DNA from 2 places in the Dyadobacter sp. BE31 genome. Region 1 is predicted to be linked to the other one. Evidence: riboswitches for the same ligand, from Rfam matches in the RefSeq annotation. Region 1 holds a riboswitch; the other holds the start of a gene.

What was found. Region 1 has a riboswitch for fluoride ahead of J2Y43_RS08115 (voltage-gated chloride channel family protein). Riboswitches for the same ligand answer to the same signal wherever they lie in the genome.
Region 2: it holds a riboswitch for fluoride, as region 1 does, so the genes downstream of both, J2Y43_RS32480 (voltage-gated chloride channel family protein) here and J2Y43_RS08115 (voltage-gated chloride channel family protein) in region 1, are expected to answer to the same signal.

The regions. Positions count from the first base shown of each region.
Region 1 is NZ_JAVDXA010000001.1:1,905,563-1,915,766, reverse strand. Features, by position in the region: gene J2Y43_RS08125 (DUF2795 domain-containing protein) at 1-107, shown strand, start outside; gene J2Y43_RS08120 (helix-turn-helix domain-containing protein) at 296-949, shown strand; gene J2Y43_RS08115 (voltage-gated chloride channel family protein) at 918-2,207, opposite strand; fluoride riboswitch at 2,238-2,302, opposite strand; gene J2Y43_RS08110 (DUF3127 domain-containing protein) at 2,387-2,746, opposite strand; gene J2Y43_RS08105 (cystathionine gamma-synthase) at 2,825-3,970, opposite strand; gene J2Y43_RS08100 (VTT domain-containing protein) at 4,137-4,823, shown strand; gene J2Y43_RS08095 (sodium:solute symporter) at 4,949-6,532, shown strand; gene J2Y43_RS08090 (dihydrodipicolinate synthase family protein) at 6,602-7,582, shown strand; gene J2Y43_RS08085 (RNA polymerase subunit sigma-24) at 7,614-7,937, shown strand; gene J2Y43_RS08080 (AraC family transcriptional regulator) at 8,087-8,962, shown strand; gene J2Y43_RS08075 (DoxX family protein) at 8,963-9,397, opposite strand; gene J2Y43_RS08070 (MFS transporter) at 9,492-10,204, opposite strand, start outside.
Region 2 is NZ_JAVDXA010000010.1:17,962-28,165, reverse strand. Features, by position in the region: gene J2Y43_RS32505 (TolC family protein) at 1-478, opposite strand, end outside; gene J2Y43_RS32500 (HAMP domain-containing sensor histidine kinase) at 773-2,143, opposite strand; gene J2Y43_RS32495 (response regulator transcription factor) at 2,134-2,814, opposite strand; gene lgt (prolipoprotein diacylglyceryl transferase) at 3,218-4,030, opposite strand; partial or broken gene J2Y43_RS33685 (hypothetical protein) at 4,202-4,306, opposite strand; gene J2Y43_RS32485 (SdiA-regulated domain-containing protein) at 4,388-5,263, opposite strand; fluoride riboswitch at 6,256-6,321, shown strand; gene J2Y43_RS32480 (voltage-gated chloride channel family protein) at 6,357-7,685, shown strand; gene J2Y43_RS32475 (hypothetical protein) at 8,516-9,076, shown strand; gene J2Y43_RS32470 (hypothetical protein) at 9,326-9,778, opposite strand; gene J2Y43_RS32465 (cation:proton antiporter) at 10,012-10,204, opposite strand, start outside.

The sequences.
Region 1 (10,204 bases):
ACCTTCAGGAGCTTGAAGATGATGGGCAGCCTTATGAAAGCATTGAAGAGATTTGGCCCGACTATCCCACGAAAGACGATTTCTTTTTCAACGAAGACGAATACTAAATGCAAACGGCACTCTATCGGTGCCGTTTTTTTATGAAATATGGTCCGCTTTTTTACGTAACTCGACTCCCATTATTTTTTAAATCTGACAAAAGGAATGTAAATTGTTAGCGTTAACAAATGAGGAGGACGAGGTAAGTTACCGAAAGTGATTTAGTCATAACTCATAATTTATCCATTCCAACCCGATGGAGCTTCGATTGTTGAAAGAGCTTGTTAAGAAAGGTGAGGGGGAACATCTGGAATTCAAATTGAAATCCAATCACCCCGAAAAGATAGTCCGCGAAGTAGTTGCTTTCGCAAATTCGGGTGGCGGTAAGCTGCTGGTCGGAGTGGGTGACGACAAGGCCATCAAGGGCCTTAAAGATGCAGATGAGGACGAATACACGCTCTCCCGCGCCATCGACAAGTACATTTTCCCCAAAATCAGTTTCAAAAAAGAGCGCGTGGCCATCACGCCCGACCGCGATGTGCTCGTGCTGACGATCCCGCGGAGCGTGGACAAGCCGCATTACGTGGTGGACGACACCGGCGCACGGCAGGCGTACATCCGCGTGGAGGACAAATCCATCCAGGCCAGCCGCGAAATGAAGGAAATCATGCGCCGGGGCCGCGGCGAGCGCGACGTCAGTTTCCAATATGGGGAAAAGGAGGAAAAACTGATGAAACTGCTCGACGAAAAGGAATCGGTGACGGTGGACCTCTTCGCGACAGTGGCGGGCATTCCCCGCAAAATTGCTTCCAACACATTGGTGGTTATGGTGCTGGCGAGGATACTGGAAGTGCATCCGCACGAAATGATCGACAAGTTTACGATGTCGATGGCTTATCAGTCGAATTAATCTTAGGCTCCGTCATAACCTGAGAGCGGTAAATGCTCGTGTGTCCTGAAAGAAGATAGGATACCACACAGGCTATGGCTACGAAAATGCCGCATTCGCTGCCGAAAAGTTCGATTCCCATTAAAATGCAAGCTAGCGGTGTGTTGGTAGCGCCTGCGAAAACGGCCACAAAGCCCATTCCCGCAAGTAATCCCATCGGCAGGGGGATGAAGTACGACAATGCATTGCCCAGCGTAGCGCCGATGAAGAACAGCGGCGTCACTTCGCCTCCCTTGAATCCCGCGCTGAGAGTGATGATGGTGAAAATGATTTTTAATGCAAAATCATACGGAGGCAGTTGCAAGGTAAATGATTCCACGATCACCGGAATTCCCAAACCGATGTAACGTGTTCCGATGAGCCACACGCCTGCGGAAACGACTAATCCGCCCACAACAGGTCTGAGCGGCGGAAAAGAGATGTGTTGTTTGAATTGTTGGGTGCAAAAATGAATGGTTTTGCTGAAAGCCGCCGCTACAATGCCGAATGCTATTCCCGCAAGAATGGCGTAGATAATGCTGGCAAAAGACATTTCAGGAATGACGGGAATGTGGTAATGCGTGTGTTTTACCTGCCACAGATCGGTGACGAGGCTTGCAATGATAGCGGAAGCAAAGGCGGGAAAAATAGCGTCATATTTTAATCTTCCTATCAAAAACACCTCCAAACCAAATATCGCTCCGGCCAGCGGGGTGCCGAAAACCGACCCGAAACCGGCGCTAATGGCCGAAATGAGCAGGATTTTGCGGTCATACGCATTCAGTTTGCATAATTTACTGAATTGCTCACCGATTGCCCCCGCCATTTGTAATGCGGTTCCTTCGCGGCCGGCCGATCCGCCAAACAAATGCGTGGTAACCGTCCCAAGCAACACAAAAGGGGCCATCCTGAAACGGATGAATTCTTTGGGATCATGGATCGTCTCGATCAGCAGGTTATTCCCCCGCTCGACTTCCCTGCCGAAATAGTGGTAAAGCAAACCGATCGCGAAGCCGGCTACGGGTAGCAGCCAGATAAGCCAGTCGTTCGCTTCACGTATTTGGGTAGCCCAATCGAGCGAAACGAGAAAAAAGGCAGAAGCAGAGCCGATCAATGCGCCTGTTATGGAACAAATAACCAGCCATTTTGCAATGTACAATGTAGAAGGGAATCGCTTGTTAATGTCGGAAAGCCGGCCCGGAAATGTGTTGGAGTTATCTGATGGTTTTGAAACGGACATAACAATACCTGGTGATAATGAGCATTTTTCGTTATACCAGGCGCCATCAGCTTTTTAGGGCGGTTAAATAGGAAGACACCATTTCCTTTTTGCAAAAGTAGCAAAAATCCTTTTTTGTAAAAATAAATCGCCAGTACCGGAAGGCACTGGCGATTGGCAAATAGCTTGATTTCCGAGGATCAGAATGGCAGATCGTCCGATTCGTCTTCGGTGAAAGTGGTTACCGGAGGCAGTGGTGCGCCGCCTGCATTGTAACCGGCGTTACCGCCGCTTGCTCCTGCTTTCTCAACTTTCCATGCGCGCACCTCAGTGTACCAGCGGGAGTTGTACTCACGGCTTTCCACATCGATAGAAGCGGTTACCGAGTCGTTCACTTGCAGGTTGGCCTGGTCAATTTTGTCGCCCCAAAGTGAAATACATACTTTTTTAGGGTATTGAGAAGGTATTTCAAGGATGAACTCCTGCTTGCGCCACATTCCGTTTTTTCCCTGGCCGGTAACTTCCGGCAGCAATGAAATGACTGTTCCTGATACTTCCATTGATAATATGTTTTTTAGTGTCGTTTCAAAAATGGTTCCAAAAGTAAGGTTTTTGACCGTCGATTGCAACGCTGTTTGCTAATCCGTACCGATCGCCTGGTCGAGGTCGGCGATAAGATCTTCTACATCCTCGATGCCTACACTGAGGCGTATCAATGTGTCTTTCAGGCCTATTTTCAATCGCTCCTCGCGCGGCATGCCCCCGTGCGACATGCTCGCGGGATGCGTACAAAGCGATTCCACACCACCCAGAGATTCTCCCAATGCAAAAATCTCCATTCGTTCCATGGTGCGCACGGCTTTTTCGTAACTATCGTCTTTTAATTCGAAGGACACCACGCCGCCGAAGCCGCGCATTTGTCTTCCGGCCAGTGCATGGCCAGGGTGATCGGGCAACCCTGGGTAATACACCTTCCCGACTTTGGGATGAGCGGCGAGCCATACCGCCACTTGCCCGGCATTCTCGCAATGGCGCTGCATTCTTATATGTAGTGTTTTGATTCCCCTCAATACCAGAAAGCAATCCTGAGGGCCCGGTACGGCGCCGCTGGCATTCTGGATGAATTTCAATTGACTGGCCAGTTCGTCATTGCTCGTGACCAATGCGCCCATTACCGTGTCGGAATGCCCGCCGAGGTATTTCGTGACCGAATGCATGACGATATCCGCACCTAGGTCCAGCGGGTTTTGCAGGTAAGGTGACGCGAAGGTGTTATCTACACAGGTCAGCACATTTCGTTCTTTGCAAATGCGGGTGATTTGCTCGATATCGATGATTTTCAGCAACGGATTGGTGGGCGTTTCCAGCCACACGAGCTTCGTGTTTTTTGACAGTAGCCGATCGATTTGCCCCACTTCCTCAATATCCACAAACTTGAAAACGATTCCCAACGGTTCGAAAATGCGTTTCATCAGGCGGTAGGTGCCACCATAAATGTCACTGGGCGCGATGATTTCGTCGCCGGGTTTGAACAATTTCAAAACGGCGTCCGTGGCTGACAGGCCGGAGGCGTAGCAAATGCCGTGACTGCCGTTTTCGAGGGCAGCCAATGCCTTTTGCAATGCGGTGCGCGTGGGGTTGCTGCTGCGGGCATATTCGTAACCTTTGTGCTTGCCTGGGCTTTCCTGGACGTAGGTGGAGGTCTGGTAAATCGGCGTCATGATGGCACCGGTACTCGGGTCCGGCTCGACGCCGGCGTGTATGGCTTTGGTTGCGAATTTCATTTTTTAGTGGTTATGGTTGCCACGAAGGCACGAATTATCACTAAGATTTATTCGTGCTCATTCGTGCCTTCGTGGCGTCAAAATAATAATGCAGAAAAGCAAGTTCACAAAAACCTTTTGTCAAAACAACTGGTTATTCAATTAGAAAAAGTAAAGCGGATTAGCCTTGGAAACGTCTACACCAAAAAGATTCTCACTTCCGGTCGTCGTAAGCATATTAATGACGATCGTACCATTGGTGACGACCTCTATCATAACGGCTTGGGCTATCAATCATGAGAAAATCCTCCGCGAACTGCCTGTTGAATGGTGGCTGGGGGTGACGGTCCTGCTCACGCTGGCTTCGTCCGCGGCGCTAACCCCTCCTACATTTCTGGCATTGGTGTACGGCTACTTCCTCGGCTGGGCATCACTCCCTATGCTTTTCGTATTGAATATCGGCGCGATAGCCATCATATATGTATCCGCGCATTTTCTGCATGCGGCTTCTGTGAGAAGTTACCTTATTCAGGTTTACCCGCAGGTTGACACGCTGCTACGCCGGTTTTATAAAAATGAGTTAAGGCTGATCTTTTTTGCAAAACTATCTCCCGTACTGCCGTTCGCGATTACCAACCTGTTTTTTGCGATGGCCGGTGCGCGTTTCAAACAAGTACTCACAGGAGGAACTTTGGGCATGATCCCCCGGACCGTATTGGCCGTATGGGCCGGTAAGGAAGCACAGGATATCCGCTATTTGCTCGAACATCCGAATGAAGGATTGGCTACCAAACTCGTGCTGATAGCCCTCATTGTGATATCTACTGTGGGTATCGGATATTTCTTCAAAGACAGGGGTACAGTAGAATCCTAGGATGGTTTTTAGTATCGGAGAGACTTCTTTGATAATATCGTACAATAATACGCTACAAAACGCTACAAAATCATCAGCTTCATCCTGTTTCTTTGTGGTAAAGTTATAAATACCCGAAAAGTAGAATGAAATCCTTACCTTTCATTGATCTCATTATTGTGATTGCCTATCTGGCAGGAATGGTTGCCGTGGGGATTTACTTTTCAAGGAAAAATACCAATGCCGAGCAGTTTACCAAAGCATCGGGGCGCATCCCCGGCTGGGCGATCGGTATTTCCATTTATGCGACTTTTTTGAGCAGCAATACTTTCCTCGGCGTACCGGGTAAGGCATTCGGAAGCAACTGGAGTTCCTTTGTTTTCAGCTTGTCGATGCCGTTGGCGGCCTGGGTTGCCACGAAGTTTTTTATCCCTTTTTACAGAAGTACCGGCGAAGTATCGGCCTATACTCACCTCGAACATCGTTTCGGGTCTTGGGCGCGGACTTATGCCGTGGCTTGCTTCCTGCTCACACAGCTCGCCCGCATGGGTTCGATTTTCTTCGGAATTGCATTGAGTTTGCAGGCGCTGACGGGCTATCCGATGTCGACTATCATGGTTGTCGTGGGGATTTGCATTGTTTTGTACACGGTAATGGGCGGAATGGAGGCGGTGATCTGGACAGAGGTGGTGCAGGGCGTGATCAAGACGATTGGCGCATTGGTGATACTTTACCTGGTCGTGTCAGGGGTTTCCGGCGGGATGCCAAGCATTATTGAAATAGGAAAGGCTAATGACAAATTCAGCCTGGGTACGCTGGCACCGGACTTTACCACGGCCTCGTTCTGGGTGATATTACTATACGGGTTTTTCATGAACCTGAACAATTTCGGGATGGACCAGAACTATGTGCAGCGGTACCATACCACGTCTTCGGCCAAAGAGGCTGCCGGTTCGGTATGGCTGTGCGTGTACCTGTACGTGCCTGTGTCGCTGATATTCTTTTTGTTAGGAACGTGTCTTTTTGCCTACTACCAGGGAAATCCGGAGCTACTGCAAACCATCAAGATGCAGGTAGCCGCCGAAAAACTGCCTGGTGGAACTTCGGACGCGATCACAAGCCTGGCAGCTACGCTCACGCCCGCCGATTATGGCGACAAAGTGATGCCGCATTTCATGGTGAATAAGGTACCGGTAGGCTTGCTTGGGTTGATTATCGCAGCAATCATGTCGGCGGCAATGAGCACGATCAGCTCGGGTATGAATGCCTCGGCGACGGTTTTCTCTGTCGATATTTATCAAAAATATATCAAATCAGACCTCACACCGCAGCAATCGTTGCGCCTGCTTTACATCGCTACAACCGTATTCGGTTTGCTGGGGATGATTACGGGCATTGCGATGATCGGCGTGAAAAGTGTGCTGGACGTTTGGTGGATGCTTTCGGGGATTTTTGCGGGCGGAATGCTCGGGTTGTTCCTGCTCGGTATGATTTCGAAAAGTACCCGGAACACCGAGGCGCTTACAGCCACCATTATCGGGATCGTAGTGATTGTCTGGATGACTTTCTCGTCCCAGCTTCCTGACACCTATTCCTATTTGCGAAACCCGCTCCACCAGAATATGATCATGGTGGTCGGAACACTGACGATCTTTTTGGCCGGTGTGCTGCTTACCAGGCTGAGGCGTAAACAACCGGTTGAAAAAGAGGTGCTTTTGCATAGCAAGTAACCACAGGGCCGGTAGGTGAGCCGGATTTTCAAAGGGATTTTTTCTTACAAGTATTTAAAACCATACACGATGTCATCTGTAACGTCTTCCGCCGCGTCGTTGCCGCAAGGCTTCATTCCTGTCATGCTTACGCCTTTCCTGGAAACCGGTGAGGTAGATTATGAAGGGTTAAAAGCACTGACCGACCTGTACCTCGAAGCGGGTGCTGCGGGGTTGTTTGCCAACTGTCTTTCAAGCGAAATGTACGAGCTATCGGTGGAAGAGCGGTTGAAAGTGACGCGTACGGTGGTGGAACATACAGCAGGACGAGTGCCGGTTGTAGCTACGGGAACCTTCGGAGGACCGATTCCGGAGCAAGCGCAATTCGTAAAACGTATATACGAAACCGGTGTGCAGGCAGTGATTGTAATTACCGGGCTGCTGGCAGGCGAGGACGAATCGGACGAAGTGTTTATCCAACGGGCAAAGGAACTGATCAGCCTTACCAGCGAGGTTCCGCTCGGTTTTTATGAATGCCCGGTTCCCTACAAGAGGTTGATCGGCAGTGAAGTCCTTGCGGAACTGCTGCCGTCGAACCGCATTATCTATCATAAAGATACCTGCCTGGATATCGAAGAAGTCATTCGCAGAATCAAAGTGGCCGAAGGCTATCGCTTCGGGCTTTACGATGCCTACATGGTAAATGCGACAGCATCGCTCAAAGCAGGAGCTGCCGGGCTGTCATGCATTCAAGGAAATATTTATCCCGAACTGATCGTCTGGATTTGCAACAATTACAACAATGCGGAGCGACAGGAAGACGTAAAAACGCTCCAAGCGTTCTTCGTCGAGTCGATGGATATTGTGCATTCGGCTTATCCCATCATTGCGAAATATTGCCTGCAAAAAAGAGGCTTCCCGATCTCGACCTACACGCGCCGCGACGTGGGCGAGCTGACCGCCGATTTGCAGGAACGTGCCGACCAGCTGTTGGACGAAGTGGACCGGATACAAGCCACGCTCGGGATTTCGAGTGTGTTTAAAAAGACTCTTGAAGCACCGTTGAAATAACCCAATCGGATCAAACCCTAAATTTTGAGCTATGACTTTTCCTAACCAGCAAATTTTGGATCGGGTAACCCAGGGCGATGAAGCTGCATTTACGCAACTCCGTTCGTACTTTCATGTCCCTGCATTTAAATTTTGCTCCGTTCTCCTGAAAGACGAAGCAGAGGCGGAGAATGTCATCAACTCCGTTTTCAACAAAATCTGGAACGAGCGGCTGGACCTGCGGGGCGAGGGTAACTTCCAGTCTTACCTGTTCAGCAGCTTGAAAGACCAGATTTTTGGGGAGATGCGAAAATACAGCGATCCCGCTGCACGCAAGCAGTATCTCGATCGTATACAGTCATTTCGAGCCAGCTAACAGGCCCGTTTAGGAGTATAATATTAGTTTTATGCTATTTAATAGTATTTTTTTAGCATTTTGTCCATTGCACAGGATGGATTATTAAAAAAAATTCTTTTAAATTGAGCAATGGCAGCCAACCTAAACCCTGCCAGCATTGATTTAAAATGAAACCGCATTTCCATAAGGTCCCTATCCCTTCGAGGACTTCGTTCAGCATCCGTCATGACAAAGATTCTGGCTTCGGCACGGTTTGGCATTACCATCCCGAGTTGGAACTCCACTATCTGGTCAAGGGAAAAGGGGTAAGGTTCATTGGAGACAACATCAGCAATTTTTCCGACGGGGAGCTTATCCTGTTGGGCGAAAACCTTCCGCATACCTGGCGGGTGGAAGAAGGCGCCAGTAACACGACGGTGGAGGTGGTCATCATTCACTTTTTGCCCAACTGCCTGGGCAGCGAGTTGCTCCTGCTGCCGGAAGCTTACCAGATCCCCAAGTTATACGAACGTGCTAAACGAGGTCTGCTGATACACGGTGAAGCGAAGGAGAAGGTGATTAGGTTGATGCACTCTGCAGTGGATGCTGAAAATCTCGACCGGCTGATCGCATTGCTATCGATCCTGAAAATCCTGGCGGAGGCAAGTGAATATGAAACGATCGCTTCCGCACATGCATTCTACAAGTCTAACGATGCCGAAACGCTGCGTTTGAACAAAATATACGCCTACACGCTGTCCAACTATCGCAACGACATTTCCTTGCAGGATGTAGCGTCGATCGCCAACCTGGGCATTACTTCTTTTTGTAGGTATTTTAAACTGATGACCAAGAAAACCTATAACGATTTTCTGGTGGAGATCAGGATTAGCCAGGCTTGCCGGTTCCTGATTGAAGATAAAATGGCGACGGAGGTGATTTGTTTCGAGTGCGGCTTCAACAATGTTTCCAACTTTTACCGGCATTTCAAGAAGGTTACCGATATGACTCCCCTGGAATACAAGCGGAAATATCTTTACAAAGCCGCACCCGAAATGGTCTGATCATTTATCATGATTCTTCATCCACTCGTCCATTGAGAAACGTCCGGAGCCTACCACGGCGAATGTTATGACCAGGATGAGCGTAATCATCGAAAGCCACAGCTCGGAGTTGAGGTACGAAAAGCCGAGCCGTATATTGACAAAAAACACGGCAGTGAGCAGGATCGGTATCTGAATGATGGATGCGATTCTGGTCAGGCATCCCATTGCGATCAGGAATCCGCCAAAAATGTGCGCAAAAGCTACGTAGTGAACGGCCGTGACAGTGTACAAGTGAAAGTCGAGGCCGGTAATCAGATGAGACAACTTGGTGGTATCGCTGATGAAACTGATACCCTTAGCAAACAAAAATACTCCCAAAGCAATACGAACTATGTCCATCCAGGCCGGATGGTGTGTATCGCCCCAATGCTCGATTCGATCCATCATGTTCATAACTTCTCAAATTTTGGTTTCAAGAAAGTTACAGGATTGAATGGACTATGTCAAGAGAAAATGGCTTTTTTCCAAGCCTGTTAACAGCTAAAAATCAATGTTTTTCGATCAGGGAAGTGTGTTTGGTATCCTTCATCCGAATGTAAACGATCAGTGAAATGAAAATGCAGATGGTCACGTACCAGTAGTACCAGGCCTCATGCCCGAGATTCTTGGCCCACAATGCGAGGTACTCTGCCGTGCCGCCGAAAACCGCCACGGCGATCGAATAGGGTAGGCCCACGCCCAGCGCACGCACCTCCACGGGAAAGAGCTCGGCTTTCACGACCGCATTAATGGAGGTGTAGCCGCTCACAATAATCAGCGCAGCCATCAGTAGCCCGAATGCCGGCCACATTTCTGTCGTGTGGCTCAGCGTGCTGAGGAGGGGATAGGTAAAAATTGTCCCTAAAACTCCGAAAGCAATCAATAGGGGCCGGCGGCCGATACGGTCGCTCAACGCTCCGAAAACCGGCTGCAATGCGGCAAATATGAACAGGGAGCAAAAGGTCAGTATCGTCGACTGGTATTTTGTAAGGCCGACGGTATTCACCAGGAACTTCTGCATGTAAGTGGTGTAGGTATAAAAGGCCAATGTACCGCCCGAAGTGAGGCCTATTACTACCAAAACGGCCCTGGGGTGTTTCATCAGTTCTTTCAGCGAGCCTTCCTTCTTTACTTTAAGGTCTTTGGATTGAAATGCTTCCGTTTCATTAAGGTGCGCGCGGAGGTACAACGCTACCAGCGAGAGCATTGCCCCGATCACGA
Region 2 (10,204 bases), on a different contig from region 1:
CTTCTACCTTGTGTTCAAACAATTCGCGCTCATAATCCGCGCTGGCCTGCTCGATACGGGCCTTTGATAGGGTCTCGTCTGTTTTCTTTTTTCCGAAATTCACCAGCTTGTAGCTTCCCAAGAGTGTACTGAAGCTGCTCAACACCGCGTCGGAAGTATAGCCATTTACTTTAATACCACCAGAAGTAGGAATAGCTGTTCCCTCATTTGGAAAAAAAGTCCCCCTGACCTGATTGGACGTGGCATAAAGGGCCTGTGCCTGAAAACTTATGGCAGGCAAAGTGTAACCTACACGACTGGCCGCGGCTTCTGCCTTGCTAGCCTGAATTTCCGCCAGCTTGGCCCGAATTGAGGGGTAAGTTTCAATTGATCGGCTGATTGCCTCATCCAGGGAAAGCACTTTCGGCATTTGCTGACTGACGGCTTGTTGGGAGCATAGCAGTATTGCCAGCATAATTTTTACAATGTATTTGTGCATTTGACATCTCTATTTTTGATGATGTCAAATTTCAGGTCTTAGCCTTAGAACGGTCTGAGAACCGCGTTAAAATGCAATGAGAATCCTGAATGGCTTGTCGATGATTTTTGTGCCATGGCCAATAGGCACTATTAACTGAATATGTTTACAAAATGCTAATAATGAGTCTGTTGGCTATTGATATACCAAAATGGCCCTACCTTTTTTTGACAGGTGTCATTAAAAAGCTTTAATCTCAAAACCGGGATTCGTACAGCTGGTTGTCCGAGGCAACCAATCAGACGCGGAATGCCATTAGAATGTAATTTTAGGAAGATGGAGGCTGACAGCTGTTCCTTTGGAAACCTGGGATTCTATCGCCAGAAAGCCACCGTGAAACTCAACGATTTTTCTGACCAGCGTGAGTCCAATACCAAATCCGGTTACCTGACCGGTGTTACTTCCCCGCATCATGGGTAAGAAAATGTCCTCTAAATCTTCAGGGAGGATACCAATACCCTGATCCCGAACCACTATGACTACAAATTCCTGCTGTTCGGTGATCAGAATCGTTATTGGTTGAAAAGCGGAATATTTACAGGCATTGTCGATTACATTGCCGATCGCCGATTTCAAAAGATGTGGGATTCCTTCGGCGACCGCTTGCTGCTGGACAACGGCACTGTTTTCAATGAACTGAAAATGGATGACTTGAGAACTATATTTTTGGTTGATATCACCAATACAATCCATGATCAGATCTACTATACTGATATTCTTCTTATTGACGAAAAATTGGAGGCTCTCTATTTCTGCGAGCAGAAGCAGATTGTTGGCAAGCTCGATCGCATGATTTACTCCCCCTAATGCTTCGCCTACCGAAGTTTGATAGTCCTTGGGGTGCCTGTCATACGCTAAAGATGTTTGCAGAACACCCTTGATAACCGTTAATGGCGTTCTGATTTCATGGGAAGCATAAGAGATGAAACTCCTCTGATTGTCTGCAAGTTGCTGGATTTTTTTAAGAAGTTGGTTAAATGACTTTGCCAGAACCGTAGCTTCATTAACGTCGGCATTATGGTTAATGCGAAAACTGAAATCTGAAATCGCAGCACGATCGATCTGCCGGATCAAATCGTCAAAAGGAGACATCGCCTTTCTGGAAAAGAAATATCCTGTAACTCCGATCACCAAGAGCGCTAGTAGGTTTCCAAAGAAAAGCGAAAACCGAAGGGTCCTGCTCATATTATAGCCGTGTAGATCATAGCCTGTCACCAGGGCCAAATAAGGTTTACCCTTGACTCGGTAAGTGATGGCCACGCCCTCTTTATCAAAATCATGTAGCGGGGAGATGTAGGTAAAAGCAAACCGCTTTTTCAATCGTACACTTTTAAAAAATGCTTGATCTGGAATAAAGTCGTTACTTTTCTGGGTGCAAACCAGCAGCATGTTTTCCTCATCATAAACGGCTTCATACTGCTCTGTGAGCGGGAAAAATACATTGGTTTTAAAAGCCCTTGGCGTGGCAAGAAGTTTTTTGGTTGCTTCTGCCCGTCCAAAAAGCCTTTCCTTCATCAGTTCCGCACGATAGTCTTCGTAAGAATAGTAAACGAAAAACGAAAAAAGTACTAGTATAGCAGCAACTATCAATGTAAAAGCAATGATGATTTTTTGCTTTATTGCCATGGCTCCCGAATTGTATACCCCCTACCGACCACTGTGTGAATAAGCTTTTGCTCAAAATCTTTGTCAATCTTTCTTCTCAGGTAATTAATATATACATCGATGACATTGGTGCTTGTGTCAAAGTGAAGTCCCCAGACCTTTTCCAAAATATCGACTCTGCTCACAATTTTTCTTTTGTTCAAAAGAAGGTATTCCAACAGATCAAACTCCCTCTTTGAGAGATCGATGATTCTATTGCCCCTTTTAACAATCTGACCATCCAATTCCATCACCAGATCGCTGATTTGCAATATCTTTGCCTGGGAGTATGCCCCGGCTCTGCGGGCAAGCGCCTTCGTTCTCATCAACAACTCCTGGAAATCGAAGGGTTTGGAAAGATAATCGTCCGCACCAGCCTGAAACCCGGAAATTTTATCCTGCAGCATACCCAGCGCGGTCAACATCATGACAGGTGTCTCGGGCCAGCTTGCTTTGACAAACCCGCAGAGTTGAAAGCCATTCAGACCAGGTAGATTGACGTCCAAGATAACGACATCAAATTTATGCTGCTCTAAAATTCGCTTGCCTATATAACCGTCATAAGCTATTTCCAGGTTGATGTTTTCGCTGAAAAAACCCTTTTGAACAAACGCCGCTAACTTAGGATCGTCTTCTACGAGTAATACTTGCATAGGATTAAATTCATTTTGGTTGTCAAGCTAGCCTGGCAGCCTAAAGATCCGGTTAGAAAAGAATTAAAAGTCAATTAAAAATCCGTTTTAGACATATGCTAGCAAAAGCTCCTGGTCAACCATTCGGTGTATTTGCCTATGGCGCAGAGGATATTTATTGGCTTTTTCGGCAAGATTGGCTGCGCAGACTGGGGTTATCATGGTTGCCAGCGGCAGGAAAAGCAAGCGTAGCTTTAACCAAAATATGAGTTCCCCTGAACCTTCTGTTAAGGGATGCCAGGGCTTCAACTCACAAGAAACAGTTAGACGCCTAGGAAGATTTACTTCGATCAGCCAGCTGGGAAAAAATACTGACCAATAAAAATGAGTAGCACAGCAATCAAACGGTCAGGATGTGACGCAATCAAAGAGGTGCGGGTTTGTGCAGTCTGACAGCGATAATAAGCAATCCGACTATAATAAATGGAATGCTCAGTATCTGACCCATATTGAGCATCATGTTGTTTTCAAAACTTTCCTGATTTATCTTGAAAAACTCATCCAAGAACCGCAGTGTGAAGAGTGTTGACAATGTCACGCCAAAAAGTGTTCCACTTCCCCACCTATTACGTTTGCTACGCCATAGATGGAAGACAAGCCCGAATAGGAAAACACAGTAAATCGCTTCGTACAACTGGGCTGGGTGCCTTGGGAGATGATCAACCTGGGCAAAGACAAATGCCCAAGGCATCGTCGTTGGAATCCCAATCATTTCCGAATTCATCAGATTACCTAAACGGATAAATGCGCCGCATAAGGGGACTACAACCGCGATACGGTCTAGTAGCCACAGGAAACCCATCTTTTTTCGTCTGGCAAAAATGAATACCGCAATGATCAGGCCTAATCCGCCTCCGTGACTGGCCAGCCCTGCAAGACCGGTAAAATGAAACGATGGGGTTACCGAAACAGGCAGTATCTCGATGGGATGTTGCCAGTAATGCAGGGGCTCATAAAACAAAATATGCCCTAAGCGAGCCCCGACCAGAGTACCGATGATCAAGTAGAGCGTAAGCTCATCCACTTCGCTCCGTTGGCGCTTCTCGATCTTGAAAATATAGCTGGCAACGTAAATACTCAGAAAGATGCCGGTCGCCCAGAAAACGCCGTACCATCGAGGCACATTGGCCCAGGAGAATACTTCGGGTCGCACATCCCAGATAATGTAATGGAGCATTAGCAGGTTTGACATAAGGTGATCAACAACATAAATGACGATGCATTATAAAGAACCCGCCGAACTTGCTGCTCCCTGTTCAGATCCTTTTGTATCACTCGTAGAATTGCCTTCTCCGGGATTGAAAGGTCTTCAAAGTATACCTTTTGCTGCTCCCAGGCGCGTTTTAGCTCACTGATGTTCATTCTGAAAGAAGTCTTTGATTTTGGACTGTAGCCGGTACAACCCTGCACTGACATTGGTTGCTGTTAAATCCAGTATTACAGCAATTTCCTTATTTGTATAACCTTAAAGCATGGCCGCCGTCATCCATCGGACGCACCTGTAAAAAAAACACCAGTTTGCCGAATACCAAGATCATTGCCGATTAAACCTTAAAATGTTACCATTTGTAATGTCATCACCCTCATTGGAGATGTATAAGTTTGCAAATTTGTCAAATGCAATGCCTTCCGGTTGATTGAATAAGTTGCTATTTAGGGAGAATGTTCCTTTGATTTTCCAACTAGAATCAGTCACGATCAACAATTTTCGAGCGGCTGAAATTACGTACCATTCACCAGAAAGTGGATTTTTTGCTAATCCGGAGGGCCTTAATCCATCTTTGACATTCTTTCTAGAATCTGCAATTGACTCTAAATCAATTCGGAAACTATTCATAATTGCGGGGAAATTGTCGAGCTTGATGATATAGCCTGACGCCGTACCGGCTGAGTGATCAACCGAACAGTTCTTGCAGAGCACGTATAAGCTGTTGGTGAGTCGGTCCGCATACATACCTTCGTACTCACCTTTGGGAAGTACATTTTTGATCTCATTCACTTCATTAACTTTCTTAGAATTTGCGCTGTCAAAAGGAAATGAATAAAGGGTACCGTTACTTTTGAGTACATAAGCCGTTCCCCCAACTATGCTTACATCCTCGTAGTCGCCATGTTTCCCAAATTTTGAATTCAGCTGTTTACGAACATTCCAGCCTAGCCGGAAGATTTTACCTTCTTCGTCATTTATTGCATAAATGGTGTCGTTAAGCTGGTCACGGAAAGCAATCCCTGAAATTTCCAGCAAACTTTCAGGCATGTTAAACTTTTGCGGTTTGTCGAGATTGTAATGCTTCAAACTATTGTTGACTGCTAGGTCAGCCGTTTGACTTACTTCTCTTTTCTTGGATGTTTCACAATTCAAGATCACGACCCAGATAAGAAGAAGTGAGAATTTATAGACGTTTCGCATGGCCGACAAGTCAATTGATTTGAACAAAGGTATCCAGTTTATCAACGATAACATAGTGTCCAATTCTTACGAGAATATCATTGCTGTATTTTATTTTTCTGAAAATGAGTGTGTTGTGGTCTTTCGGCGGCCGCAAAGGCGTGGGGGAGATCCCCATAATTTGCTTGGCCGACATATATCCTTAGCCGTTCTTTTTGTCGCCAGGTAATAACATGGATCACTGGATGGTGGAATGATAAGGCATTAATGTGGTTGAGTTTGCTTGTAAACACTTGCTTCCCACCGTGGTAGATTTCGTAGGGAACATGCCCTGAGGTTAGTGCCGGGCAAATCCTGGTTCGCATAAAAAAGCGATGTTCCTCATTCCCAATTACAGGTGGCAAGAATTCCCCGATGCCCGAAAAATGCCGCGCCTGGCGCACCGTAGTTGCAAATCGTCAGCAAAATTGGACAATTTTGAGTATCAGTGAAAAGAGGTGCTTAGCCTTACAAGAGGTAGACTTAGTCGGTCGTGCCCCCTATACGCAAGTTTGCTGATGTTACCAGACGATAGCTGGAGCACTCACAGAACCGCCCTCCGAGCTTGGTTGCTCGGCAGTTTCCTCCTTGGGCAGTTCGGTCTCATAGATCTCGCCGAATTTTCAATTTGTGAGTTTATTGGCCTCGTTGTCCAGTTTGGATATAGTCAGACGTAGATCGGCGCGGATGATCCTCGCCAGGTTTAGGAGCCTGCACCATCATGTTTACAGTGTTGAGTGACTTGACCAGGTCCGTCTCCAAGTTTTTCAGGCGCTTCTTCGTTGCATCGGCAAGGATAGGATGGATCGTCCGGAGGGTGAAAGTCTGTTGGACATGGTTCACCCTGCCAGGAACTCAAATTGTCCGAATTTTTGAATCGGGTTATGACTTGGATAAGCCACTGTCTGCTGTCTAAACTGTGATGTTTCGTCCTCATTCCTTGGATGATTGTGTATTAAATCGTTATTTTGTCTATCAATACAGGAAATGGTGTCTTCCTGCTGGAACCGCCCGATTGGGCTGATGGCGCCTATTAGGATCAAAATTATTTTGTTCATCTAATAGGTATATACATATGTCAACACCACGTTTTCGTCTCCCCCGGCCTTTTGCTTTTCTTTTCTGGAAAAACCCCATTATTTTTTTTCTAACTAAGTGGCTTCTGATCTCTGCCTTGATCGGCATGCTGGTTGGCTCTGCGTCTGCGTTTTTTCTGGTATCGCTGGATTGGGCGACCAGTTGGCGTGAAAGCCATCTTTGGGTTATCTGGTTACTGCCGGTTGCGGGCTTTGCGATTGGATGCCTGTATCATTACTTGGGCAAAGATGTGGAAAGGGGTAATAATTTGCTTTTGGAAAACATACACCATCCCTCAAAGATCATTCCCCTGAAAATGGCACCCCTTGTGCTGATCGGAACCATTGCTACACACCTGTTTGGCGGATCTGCAGGTCGTGAAGGGACGGCACTGCAGATCGGGGGCTCGATATCAGACCAGTTCACCCGTATCTTGCAGCTTCGCCCGCGGGACAGGAAGCTGATCCTGATTGCCGGTATCGCCGCAGGATTTGGTTCGGTATTTGGCACGCCACTGGCCGGGGCCATTTTCGGCCTGGAAGTATTCCTGCTGGGCAGGCTGCAATATGATGCATTGCTTCCAGCGTTTGCAGCCTCCGTGTTTGCCGATATGACCACAAAGGCCTGGCAGGTAGGCCATACGCGCTACCATATCCCGCACATCCCGGATTTATCAGCAGCAAATGTGCTGTATGCGGTAATTGCCGGCGCGATTTTTGGCATGTGTGCAGTAGTATTTAGCGAGCTTACCCATAAAGTGGGCAGCTTCTTCAAAGTGAAAATTGCATATCCGCCACTGCGCCCGGTCGCAGGCGGGATCATTGTAGCCGTCGCAGTATTCGGACTTGGAACCACCAAATACATCGGCCTGGGGATTCCGACGATTGTCGCATCCTTTAACGAACAGCTTCCTGCTTATGATTTTGCGTTAAAAATACTGTTTACCGCAATAACCCTTGGGGCAGCGTTCAAGGGTGGGGAGGTGACCCCATTGTTTTTTATCGGCGCCGCCTTGGGCAATACCCTATCTTATTTTGTCCCGCTACCTGTTGGGCTTCTGGCAGGGATGGGGTTCGTCGCTGTTTTTGCGGGTGCTGCCAACACCCCGCTGGCCTGCACTATTATGGCCATCGAATTGTTCGGCGCGGATTGTGGCTTATATGCGGCAATAGCTTGTATAATCGCCTACTTCTTTTCCGGGCACCGCGGAATTTACGGGTCGCAGGTTGTTGGCCGGTCCAAGCACATGGTCTACCGTCAACACGAGGGCGAAAGCCTTAGTAATCTTCAATCCAACCCTAAAAAACTAGCTCATGAAAAACGCTGATATCTCCCTCTTGAATACGGTCAGGATTTACATACATCAAGGTCAAAAAGTGCCTAACACTTCATTTTGGAAACGTTTTCTGGGCGATAATTTGTTATCGACAGCCCTTCTGAGGCGTGCCAAAGCGGCCGGACTTCGACAAGCGATCATGCTGCCGGTTAAGGCGGGATTCCTGGGAGACGCAAGGCTTGTATTCGACTCGACGGAAATAAGCCCGCCCAGCGCCTGCCCGTTTGTATCGAGATCATTGATGATCCTGGAAAGATCCGATTGTTTATCACAGAAAATAAGAACTTGCTGGCCTCTGCCTTCGCCGTAACGGAGAACACGGAAACCTACCGGGTCGTGAGCCGACCTGACTGACCTTGGCTATGCGTATTTACCATTTTTTTTTGCTCTCTTCGGTACATACGTCTCTGCCGGTATGGGTAAGAACGTGCATGGCATCCGTACGGCACCAGAAATGCAGCTCATCCAGGTTGAGCGCCTTCGATAAAACAGTCACACAAAAGACAAACACCGAAGAAAGCCGGATGAAAATCCACAATAAACTGTATAGTTGAGAATCCAAGCCTGTATATTAAAATCGACCTAAAAAATAAGGTGTATAGTTAATGCGCTGTTAGTGCCCAAAAGTTTTTGGCTATTCTGCTTAAAGACACTCGCTAATTTGCGATCAAGAAATCTGACAAATGACAGGAAAAACTGAATGAAAGGCCAATTTAGACTCTGCGGATGTCGTTATAAATATTCTGCCGGAGCACATCGATACGATTAGGATTCAATGCTAGAAGATCTTGCAGATTGATTGTATAGTTGAATACATATTTATGAGTTGTACGCAGATAATGAAATGGTGCGCCTGGCTAATTCTTCTTTTTTTGACCAACTGTCATCAACGTCAAACAGATAGTGGAAAAGTGATTGACTTGACTTACCGAGATGGTGTGAACTCATTTTCTGTCAAATTTACCGGTAGTGACACTATCTGGCTAAAAAACAACTATCGAGATGCAGAACTTGGCAAAGCGTATCATGAAGCGAATTACTTTCTTTTGAACAAAACTCAGGTCAATCAGCTCGACAGCCTCTTAGAGGAATACGATACTGACGCGATGGATTCGAGTTGGGCGGGGGCCGCTGCTATCGGCTGGCAATATATACTCGCTCTACGATCTTCTTCCCACGCGCCAACTTACCTGCATAATAGCGTAAACTCCGAGAACGTTGATCCTGTCGCAGAGTTACTGATAGACATCAGCCAGAAATCTAAGTGGCTCCCTTCGTTGCATGAGCATAAATTCTTCTCCGAAATGTATTTGTCGAGACATCGTTCGCCCCAACACATTAGTAAGCCAGCAATGTTGGTTCCCGACCGAGCCGACAGGTAAAGCCTCACTAGATCCCATTTTAGCAGATAAAGAGATTTAGTATGCACAATGATTGGTCAAGCCAGAAGTAAATACGGCAGATACACTCTTTCATTGAACCCTATAACGACCACAGATTATCGAACAAATCGTCAACTTTATAAACGATCTTACTTAGAGCATGGGACTCATCACGGTCAGGATCACCAGCACCTTATTGGACTTCTAGCACCGGCGGCCATTGTGATATACGCGGAGATGCTCTGGGTGCTATCTTTTCAGTCTTTTCAGCAGCATCTTGCGATATGCTGTTTCCGTCAGGTATAGCTCTCCGAGCTGGTTTACTGAGATTATTTCAAGAAAGCGCTGCTGATATTGCTTGTCCAGGTCCAGCTCGTTTTGTTTTAGCTGATGAATTTTGACTATATCTTTTGACGAGTATATTTCGGATACTGCTATTGGCTTCTTGTAGCTGATTATCTGTCGAATTTCTCTATGTATTTCCCGCCTTTTTACCGAGTATTCATTGTAGACGGGCCAGAACTTGGTAGATTGTTCAGCCGAGAGATTGAGCCTGTTACTTATGAGCGAGATTTTTATGTCGCTAAGCCTCTGTCTTTCCGCAGACATTTTGGGCTGTCCACTGGCATCTGTCAGGCCGAGCAATAATATTGCAATTAGACGGACAGAAATGGACTTCTTATGAATATTTCGTATTCCCATAGTCTTATGCCGTTGCAAAGCGCTTGGCCAGTCAATTCACCGATTAGACATGTAGGTACACGTTGGGTTTAATGATCCGAGATTTTTTTATTAAGACGTGGGTAAATTGCACTTTAAGTCCCGGGCGGAAATGTCTTACTCAATAAAAAAATCCATACGATAAAAAATTAACTGAGAATTTGCCAAAGAACAGCCTTGAACATCGGAACACCATTGCAAGGGGCTTCGTATCCTCATTTTTCACCAAATTTCTTGCGAAAATAACTAGCTGCTTTACTTAACGAACCCAACTTTTCGGCCAGTGTTCCGATCAATGCGCTATCGGTTTGTTCAATGTCGCCCATGTTAATTCCTGATTCAAGTTGCTTGGGGTAGATCAGCATTAGACTTTGTTCGTGGAAGTAATTTGAAAGATACCCGGGTATT